Regions from separate parts of the Fulvimarina fulva genome, predicted to be linked through region 2. Evidence: predicted binding sites of a transcription regulator. Region 2 holds the regulator's gene; each other region holds the start of a gene.

Region 1 (3,276 bases), on a different contig from region 2:
AAGCTTGTCTGCGAAATGGGCGGGCTCGACCCGAAAACGGCGATGGGCGGCTGATCGCGCCGCCCGCTCGCTTATGATCCTAGACGAAATCCAGCTGTCCGCATTGCGATAGCGGATTTCAGAGTCGCGTTCGTGGCGGATCAGCCTGCGGCGTTTTCGCCGAAGCCAAGCGGATTGCCTTCGACGATCGTGCCCGAACCCTCGTCTTTTCCGTCCTTCGACCACTGAAGCTGGTTGCCGTCGATGGTCGCCTGATAACAGCCGAAATCCGTGCCGGGATAGCAGACGCCTTCATCCGTGATCTCGTACGTCCCAGAGCCGGAGGCATCCATATAGGTGCCGTCCTCGCCGAAATAGCTGGTATATTCGGCGCTGCCCATATCACCCTGAAAGGTGTTGCCGACGAGGGCTTCACGGATGTCCTCGGCAGAAGACTGGGCGAAGGCCGGCGCTGTGAAGGCAAGGACTGTGGCTGCGGCGGAGGCGAGAATGGAAATGCGCATGGATGTCTCCCGGTTGTGAGTGGATGCCGGCGGAAAGCCGACGTCTCCTCTTTCAACTTGGGCGAACCAGAAAATTGGCGAGTACGCGATCGCTCACGGAGGCGTCATGCCGCTGCGGATTTCCTGTGTGCCACGACTCGCTTCGTCACTTTTCCGGCAATTTCAGCCATCGTCGTCTCCAGCCGATTGCGCTGGGTGAGAGTGCCGAGCAGATCCGGCGCGTATCGCGACACGAGATAGTCGCGCTGCTCAGACAAGATGGCCAGATGCCGGGCGGTCTTGACCCTGAGGATGAGCTTGGAGTTTTGCGCCATGTCCGCGCGCTTGTTCAAATCGTGGTGCAAGGACCGGATGACTGCCGGTTCGATGCCGTCCATCAACAGCCAGACGTTGAGATAGAGTTCGATCGCGTGGATTGCGGCAAGGCGAAACGGTGCCATGGTCTTCGGTGAACCGGCCTTGCATAGATTTACAAGCGCCGTGGCGGCATGCCGATACTCCTCGGCGAGCCGGAAAATGTCTGCCGGGTCGCTCCGGCTTCCCGGATATGGATCAGCTTGCAATTCCATCGCCTCGCGACATAGGTCGGAAGACGAAAGATATTGCTACCCGAGACGATAGGGGAGACGAACGGTTTTCATTTCGCTTGTCTTGGTAAATCCAAACGGACCCAAGATGCGTCGAATTGACGATACGAGGCCGGGAACGATGCGTGCTTCAGAACATTTCAGGAACAATTGAAACGAGTTTGGAGTCCTGACATGTCCGATGCACCGAAGATCGATGCCCCATCCAATGCCGAGAAGGATCCGGAGGACTGGACGACCGGCAACGAGCCGATGACGGGTGCGCAGGCATCCTATCTGAAGACCCTGTGCGAGGAGACCGGAACGCCCTTCGACGAGACGCTCGACAAAGCCAATGCCTCGATCATGATCGACAAGCTGCAGGAGGCCAGCAACCGCGTCGACAACGGCTGACCGACCGCGTTGGTGCGGACCGCCTCCGGCTTGGTGAACACTGTGGCAAGACCTCGCATTTCGCCGTCAGGGCTTGAACCAGTTTAGAAGAATTCCAGACTCTTTGCGACGATTAGCAAGGAGTCTGGTTCATGAGCCTGGTCGGCAATGTCGGGGAACTGTTCTTCGAAGACGAGGAAAATCGGGTCTGCAAGGATATCCCCGAAGAGGCCTGCCGCGATCAGCCGAAGAATGCCGGGATCCATTTCATCAGCTTGACGGCGACGAAATCCGGCGACGGGTTTCTCGACCCGAAATTGATCCTGCCCTGGCTCCTGCAATCGGTCGGGGCGCCGGGTGCTGCCATCGGCCTTCTGGTGCCGATACGCGAGTCGCTCGCTCTTTTGCCACAGATCTTCGTCGCCCACCGGGTGCGCGCTCTGGCGCAAAGAAAATGGGTCTGGGCGCTGGGCAGTGCGATCGAGGCCGCCGCGATCTTCGCGATGGTCGCCTGCCTTCTGGTGTTGGATGGGGCGGCGGCTGGATGGACGGTTGCGCTGCTTCTGGCGATCTTCGCCCTTGGCCGGTCGCTGGCCTCGGTGTCGTACAAGGATGTGCTCGGCAAGACGATCTCGAAAACCAAGCGCGGATCGATCACCGGCATGGCCGGCTCGATCGCGGCTGCGTTCGTCCTTGCCTATGGAGCGGCGCTGGCGTTCGATATCCTGCCGCTCGAACGGACGGTTCTTCTCATCGGGCTCGCCGTCGGCGGCGCGCTTTTCGCGCTCGCAGCGTTCTCCTTTACCCTGCTCGCTGAGGAAGCCGGCGCAAACGAGGGCGCGGAAAACGGGTTGAAGGCCATCATGACCTATGGCCGGCAGGCCTGGGACGATGGGCAGTTCCGGCTTTTCGTCATCACGCGTGCGCTTCTGACCGTTACCGCCCTCGCCCCGCCCTATCTGGTTCTGTCAGCCGGTGAAAATGGCACGAGCGGTCTCGGCACCCTCGGCAGTTTCGTCCTCGCTTCCTCGATCGCCGCGATCCTCGGTTCCTATGTCTGGGGCTCGCTGTCGGATCGGTCGAGCCGCAAGGTGTTGATCTATTCGGCGATCGCAGGCTTCGTGGTGCTCGCCGCATCCTCCGTACTCGCGACGATCCAGAGCGCGCAGGGCTGGTGGCCCATCGCCGCGCCCTTCGCGCTGTTCCTCCTGATGCTGTCCTATCAGGGCGTGCGCCAGGGCCGAAAGATCCACCTCACGGACATGGCGAAGGCCGAGGATCGGGCCGTATATACTGCGGTGTCGAACACGATGATCGGTATCGTCCTCCTCGCCATGGGCGGCTTCGGCTTCCTCGCCGATCAGCTGGGATCCGGCTTCGTGCTCGGCGCATTCGCTGCGTTTTGTCTGGCCGCCGTCTTCGTGGCGATGAGACTTAACGAGGTTCAGGAGGACTGATCGGCTTCGGGGTCTCCTGCCTCGTCTGCGTCGCCCGCCACGTCGACGAGACCGGCCGCGACCGGATCGACTTTCAGCATGCCTACCTCAAGATCGAGCTCCGGCACGGCGGCCTCGGAAAACGGGACCATCAGGGTCGCGCCCTCGTCCGGCGCGATTTCCAGAATATCGCCGGCCCCGAAATTATGGACCGCGATGACGATGCCGACCGCCTCGCCCTCGATGGTTTCGACCGCCAGCCCTTCGAGATCGTCGAGATAGAACTCGTCGGTTTCTTCGGGCTCGGGCAGGAGAGCCCGTTCGACGAAAAGCTCACGCCCGTTGAGGCGCTCGGCGTGATTGCGGTCGTTCACCTCG
Region 2 (3,276 bases):
CGCCGAAGTTCTTGCGAAACCACTGCCATTTCAGGGCGAGGCCTGACGTTGAAAGAGGCTTCGAAGCGGGTTCGAGCGCCATTTGAGAGGCCTTCCAAGCGTCTTGAAGTTCGACCGGAAGGCTGTCGAGACGGACTTCGTATTGAAGGCCGGAACGCCCACCGCGCCCTTTGACGATACGGACTTCCAAGGACGCGCCACGCCATATGGATGAGGGCTGCGTCGCTGCTCTCTGTAGGAGCCGAGCAGCAGTTTCACGTCGCATTTCGGCAAGGCAAGCGAGAGAAGGCGAAGGCAGCCAATTGAGCTTCATTTGACTGCCTGAAACCCAAGCGAGGCAGAGATCAGCGTTTCAATGAGTTGCTGCGCTCGCCGCGAGTGCCGTTCGCCTTTCAGCGCCTTCTCTGCCGTCTGGCGGTTCACAGCATTGTCCCGGCACCACCTATTGAGCGAAGAGCCCTGATTGACGAAGCCGGCTCTAACGGCGACATAGAGCGAGGGCGAACCCGCCACCTGTGTCGTCAGTGAGAGCTTTATGGGCCGTGATTTTACGCTGTTTTGGTGCATCATGATTTTTTTAATTACGCAGTTTAGCGTAAAGCACAATGCCTGATCTCGATAAAAATATCATCCAAGCAGTTCGCGCCGGCTTGGCGAAGATGGGCTGGTCGGTCAAAGACCTCGGCGAAGCCACCGGAATTCCTTATCGATCCCTGCAAAATTACATGATGGGTCGCACGAGAATGCCCGCGAGTACGCTGGTAGCGATCTCTCGCTTGATCGATCTGGAGATACGCGACTTCGACGATCAGAAGCGCCGAATGCACAAATGGCATTTGTACGACGCCCTATGGACGATCTTCGGCGATCAGCTCCCCAATCTTCCAGTCAACGTTACGAACACGAACCCCTTCACCGAAGATAGTGAAGAGGCTTGGAAGCTTCACAATAGGAAGCAGGAAGCAGCAAGGGCTCTCGCAGAAGCGATCGACGAACAGTGTGAGTATTATCGCGGCCTTAGCCGCCTAACGACAGTTGGACTCCATCAACTGAACGATGGTGTTTGGGAGCGGACCAGTTCCGATGAGGGTCACCAATCAGCGTCACCAAAACTCGAACACCTACGTTCTAGGTCACCAAAGAAGGACGACTAAGCGACTGAAAAGAATGGCAAGTTCAATTTAATCGGTATTGGGCCTTTTGGTGACGTGCGCGGACAGGGATTGAGGACCCAATTTGAAGGCCAAAAAGTCCTCTAAACGACCGGAAATTATGGCTTGGTGTAACATCACCAATCCCGGATAGCGCGTTCCGATTTTACCTCGTCAATCCCGAATAGCGTTTGCGCCCACAATTCCCGATTCGTTCCGATTCGCCACTTGCGGAACACAATAAGAACATATAGGCTTGTTCAGGATTTGTTTTGGAGGCCCCGAGACGCATGCTGACGCGCAAGCAGCACGAACTTCTCACATTCATCGACGCCCGGCTGAACGAGACCGGTGTGCCACCATCCTTCGACGAGATGAAGGATGCGCTGGAGCTGAAGTCGAAATCGGGCATTCATCGTCTGATTACCGCGCTGGAAGAGCGCGGCTTCATTCGCCGCCTGCCAAATCGGGCGCGAGCGCTCGAAGTTCTCAAGCTGCCGGATGCCATGCGCCGGGGGGAAGTGGCTCGACCGCCTCAGCCCGCCCAGCGCGGCTTCACGCCGAGCGTTATTGAAGGCTCCAAGGGCCAGCCGGCGAAAGCGCGCGAGACGGTGCGAGACGGCGGGGCAAACGAGAACGTCTCGATCCCGGTCATGGGGCGGATCGCGGCCGGTGTTCCGATCTCGGCGATTCAGCACAACACCCATTCCATCTCGATCCCACCCGACATGATCATGGGCGGCGAGCACTACGCCCTCGAAGTGAAGGGTGATTCGATGATCGAGGCGGGCATTCTTGATGGCGATACGGTGGTGATCCGCCGGGGCGATACGGCAACGCCCGGCGAGATCGTCGTGGCGCTCGTCGATGATGAAGAGGCGACGCTGAAGCGTTTTCGCAAGAAGGGCGACACGATCGCGTTGGAAGCGGCGAACCCGGCCTACGAGACGCGGATCTTCGGCGCCGACCGGGTGCGCGTTCAGGGCAAGCTCGTCGGGCTCATCCGGCGCTACTGATCACAATCCGGGCTCCGGCCCACGTCCCGGGCCGCACAGGTCATTCAGCCACGTCCGGTTTGCGCCAGTATTCCGGCCAGGGCGCAAGGCGGTGGCGATTCCAGTCGGCAGGGAACTCGGAGATGGCACGTTGGACTTCGATCGCGCCGGTCGCCGGATCGCGGCTGATGGCGAGCGAGCCGCTTCGGCGCAGTGTCCTGAGGGTCACGAGGCGGGCACCCGACCGGCACGTTCGGATGCGGGCTGCCCGCGCGACGAAAGCGATATCGGCATTGTCGCAGGCTGCGCCTAGAAGCCGATAGTCGGTGGTGTAGGCAATGGTGATCCCGCTGCGTGTCGTGAACTGGCAGAGCTTCGTTTCGCAGTCTTCGAGGCCGGGAATGAGGCCGCGCTGGGTTCCCTCGGTCAGGTAGGCCCGGTCCCATTGCTCGGAGACGAAGCCGTTGGGTCGTGCTTTCGAATAGGCGATCGAGCCGCCCTCCAGAAGGGCAAAGGTCTTGCCATCCTCGAAGATCAACAGTTCGGGCGGGGTGGCACGCGCTGCCGCGAGCACCAGACCGATCGCGAGAACCGGTACGGCGAGCCATCTGAGCCGTCCCACGGGAAGGCAGAAGGCAAGTAGCGCGAGGGTCAGCGCGATCAATGCGGCGGGCTGGACAAGCCCGGTGCTCTGGTCCGGCAGGCGCGCACTGAGCTCTGAGGCGACCGCGATCAGGAGATCGAGCCCGGCGCCGACGATCGCGAATGGAAGATGGTCGAGGCCGAAGGGCATGAGGATGACGCCGAGAAGCGCCATCGGCATGATCAACAGGGCGAAGAGCGGCATCACGAGAAGATTTGCGACAAGCCCGAAGGGTGCGAAGCGCTGGAAATGGAAGATTGCGTAAGGCGCGGTCGCAAGACCGGCGATCAGCGCGGTTGCCGCCGTGCCGGTGAAGAAGACGACGAGGGCGCGCGCGGGCCCGTCCGCGAACCTGTCCGATCGCCGGCCCCGGTATCGGCTGTAGGCACCATAGACACCGACAAGACCGATCGTCGCGGCAAAGCTCATCTGGAAGCTCGCAGTCATCACGGCATGGGGCGTGAACCCCAAAATGAGGATCGCCGCG
Region 3 (3,276 bases), on a different contig from region 2:
GGGAATTGTATGCTTCCGCCAAGCCGATGGCGTGTGCAGGGGCCGTGAGTACGACAGCTGGCGCTAGGGCCAAGCTGATCGCCGTCAACAGTGTCCGCGCTGCGCGTCGCATTTTAAATCCCCCTCAGGATCGGATAGTTGGCGTAGCAACGTCGGACAGCGCCATTTCGATCCCGGAAAAATTAACCTCCCGGTAAGGATAAGCTGCTTTTCTGGGGAATAATAGCTGTCGATACCCCGAGTATGCGCCTGTTTCCGCTATTTGTTCGGCTTCCATCACAAAACTGTGATGTTTACTCCGCGGCATCCTTCCTTTGGGTCGCCTCGTCATGAAGCGGCAAGTCGCCGATCCGATCGACCCGCCGCACGATTTTTTCGGTCGAAACCAGAATCTGGTCGATATCCCTCGCCGAGCGGCCGAAATGGGTCTTGAGGGCGCTGACCCGCTCCTCCAGCCGCGCGATATCTTCTGCGAGAAACTGCGTCTCTTTCTGAATGCGCCCAGCTTCCTCGCGCACGCGGGCATCTTTCAGAAGGTTCTGAATAACCTGAACCGACAACATCAGCAGTGTCGGTGAGACGATGACAACCCTCGCCCGGAACGCTTTCTGCACGATGTCCGGGAAGCGCTCGCCCAACAGCGCGAACACGGTCTCGGACGGCACGAACATCAAGGCGGTGTCGAGCGTTTCGTTCGGGATCAGATATTTGGCGGAGATCGCGCGGATATGAACATCCATATCGCGACGCATTCGGCTCATGGCAAACTGCTTGGCCTCGGGCGTCTCGGCGGCGCTTAGTGCGGCGTATGCGTCGAGCGGAAACTTTGCGTCGATGACAAGCGGCGGCGCACCGTTCGGCATTTCGATCAGGCAGTCTGGCCGCTTGCCGTTGGATAGCGTCGCCTGCATGCGGTAGCCGTTTGCCGGCAGCGCATCCGCCACGATGGTCTGCATCCTTAGTTCGCCAAACGCACCGCGGCTTTGCTTGTCGCCCAGTATGTCCTGAAGTTTCGCAATGCCGCTGGCGAGCTGGCCGATCCGGTTCTGCGCATCGTCGATGACCGCGAGACGCTCACCAAGGGCCGACAGCGAGTCATTGGTCTGGGAGCCCGTCGCCATGATGGAGCGCCCGACGGAATTCGTCAGCCCGTCGAGACGCCCGGCGAGTGTCGTGGTGAGTTCGGCCTGCCGCGCTCCCAGCACATCGGTCATTGTCTGCAGGCGGCCAGAAAGTTCGGATTGGGCACGCAGCATTGCATTGAGACCATCAGGACCGTGACCTGACGAATCTAGCGCCGCCCTGAACCAGCGAACCCTGCGCAGTGCTTTCGTCCATAGCAAGAAGAGAAGCGCCGCCAAGCCGGCAAAGACCAGCGAGATACCGCTCAAGGCGATCGGACCAACCGTGAAGTGGTCGGCAGCAAGCCACTGGATGATTTGATTCGCCTCCATGACCGGGAAGATAGCAGAGTTCGGTTAACAGAAGAGATCAAATCAGGAACGAATTTGCATCGAATGGCAAGTTTCGATGCCGAACGCTTCGCCGGTCACCCGCAGATGATCAAGGCGCTTCGACGGAAGTCGTTTATGCGGATTGTAACGCCCATCAGTGCGAACCGAGCGAGGCCGGTTTTCAGGCCTATCTCAAAATGACATGATTCCCATGAAGCATGCGGTTGCCGCCGAACCGAGCATGGCTGCCATCGACATGCCGAAACCGGCCATCCGCTGCCAGAGCGGCGCCTTCGCGATGGTGAAATGAAGAGCATGAAGGACGCGGCCGATCGTCAGCGAGAGACCGAGAACGTGGATGACCCAGGGCCATGCACCGAGCAGAGCTGCCAGCGTCAGAGCCAGCAAGGTCATCGGCATGATCTCGATGGCGTTGGCATGACCCCGCATGGCCTTGGCCAGATGATCGTTGCCGCCGTCACCGATCAGGATTTGATGGCGAATGCGGATGCGTCCGATAGCAAGAGAGATCCAGAACAGGATCGCGACGTTCAAGCCGCAATATATCGCCACCGCCCCAAGCGCTGTCTGGTCGGCCATCTGGGTTCCTCTCCAAAACGTGTTCGTTTCCTGACAGGGTCCACGTGCGAGTGAACCTCATGCGAATTCCGTGCTCGCCTACGCAGGCGACTAGGATTCGCCTGACGGACAATGGCCCGCCTCTGCGTCATCGCGGTGAGCTATAAACAGACTGCGGGAAATTGTCGCCGATCGATCGCGCAGTTCGGATGCGTGCTATTGTGCACGCGCTCACAGACTGGAAGGGACGCCCGAATGAGTTGGCTGATTGCAGGCCTCATCATCTTCATCGGCATGCATTCTATCCGCATCGTCGGAGAGGGGCCAAGACACGCGCTGATCAGTCGGATCGGGGAGATGCCCTACAAGGGTTCCTACGCTGTCATCTCGCTCGCCGGCCTGATCCTGATCGGTCAGGGGTACCCGGCGGCAAAGGCTGCAGGGGGCGTTCTCTATTTGCCGCAAGCGGGCTTGTCCCACCTCGCCCTCATCCTCGTTCCCATCGGTTTCGTGCTCGTGGCTGCTGCCTATGGACCGGCCGGCCATATCAAGCGCCTGTCCCGTCACCCGATGGTGCTGGGCGTCGGCTTCTGGGCAACGGGCCATCTTCTCGCAAACGGCATGGTCGCTGACGTGGTCCTCTTCGGCGCGTTCCTCGCCTGGGCTGTCCTCGACTACGTCGCGGCAGTCCGGCGAAATCCGCAGCCGGTCGCTTCTAAAGACGTTACGGTGACGGGCGACTTCATCGCAATCGTCGTCGGTCTCGTCGCGACGGCGATCTTCGTTATGGGGCTTCATAGATGGCTCTTCGGGGTTGCTCCCGTCGGATAAAGCCGCTCCGCTCTTCCTTGAGCCACAAAACTTGTTAGAAGACGCCTCGAAAAGCTGAAAACGCCTCGAACGGTGGCAATGCGGCATAACGATAAGAGCGTGAGGCGATGAGCGACGAGAGTTTCTTTCGCGAAGTAAGTGAGGAATTGCGCCAGGATCGAATAAAGTCGATCTGGACGCGCTTCGGCACGGTGATCATTTCGGTCATCGTGGCCATAATCCTGCTGACTGTCGCCTATGTCGGCTGGGAGCGCTATTCAATCGCTGAAGCGAATGCGAGCGGTGATCGCTATCTGGCGGCACAGGATCTCGTCGCCGCCGGCGACACCGACGCAGCGATCGAGGCGTTTCGCGCCATCGCAGCGGATGGCTGGGGTGCGTATCCCGACCTTGCTCGCATGTCGATCGCCAA

The links. The regulator LexA, encoded in region 2, represses DNA repair genes until DNA is damaged. The targets are predictions, from matches to a motif close to TGTTCNNNNTGTGTTCNG.
Region 1: a site for LexA is predicted at 1,222-1,239, ahead of ABDX79_RS12215 (DUF3072 domain-containing protein). Genes of this name have one in related genera too.
Region 3: a site for LexA is predicted at 1,488-1,505, ahead of ABDX79_RS02350 (DNA recombination protein RmuC). Genes of this name have one in related genera too.

What each region holds. Positions count from the first base shown of each region.
Region 1 is NZ_JBDJAC010000008.1:18,268-21,543, reverse strand. It holds gene ABDX79_RS12230 (EVE domain-containing protein) at 1-54, shown strand, start outside; gene ABDX79_RS12225 (hypothetical protein) at 141-503, opposite strand; gene ABDX79_RS12220 (hypothetical protein) at 608-943, opposite strand; gene ABDX79_RS12215 (DUF3072 domain-containing protein) at 1,265-1,483, shown strand; gene ABDX79_RS12210 (MFS transporter) at 1,615-2,919, shown strand; gene rimM (ribosome maturation factor RimM) at 2,907-3,276, opposite strand, start outside.
Region 2 is NZ_JBDJAC010000018.1:4,032-7,307, forward strand. It holds gene ABDX79_RS18025 (hypothetical protein) at 1-82, opposite strand, end outside; gene ABDX79_RS18030 (hypothetical protein) at 310-570, opposite strand; gene ABDX79_RS18035 (helix-turn-helix domain-containing protein) at 606-1,154, shown strand; gene lexA (transcriptional repressor LexA) at 1,442-2,167, shown strand; gene ABDX79_RS18045 (ComEC/Rec2 family competence protein) at 2,208-3,276, opposite strand, start outside.
Region 3 is NZ_JBDJAC010000001.1:504,529-507,804, reverse strand. It holds gene ABDX79_RS02355 (serine protease) at 1-22, opposite strand, end outside; gene ABDX79_RS02350 (DNA recombination protein RmuC) at 294-1,454, opposite strand; gene ABDX79_RS02345 (MAPEG family protein) at 1,647-2,054, opposite strand; gene ABDX79_RS02340 (NnrU family protein) at 2,289-2,864, shown strand; gene ABDX79_RS02335 (tetratricopeptide repeat protein) at 2,972-3,276, shown strand, end outside.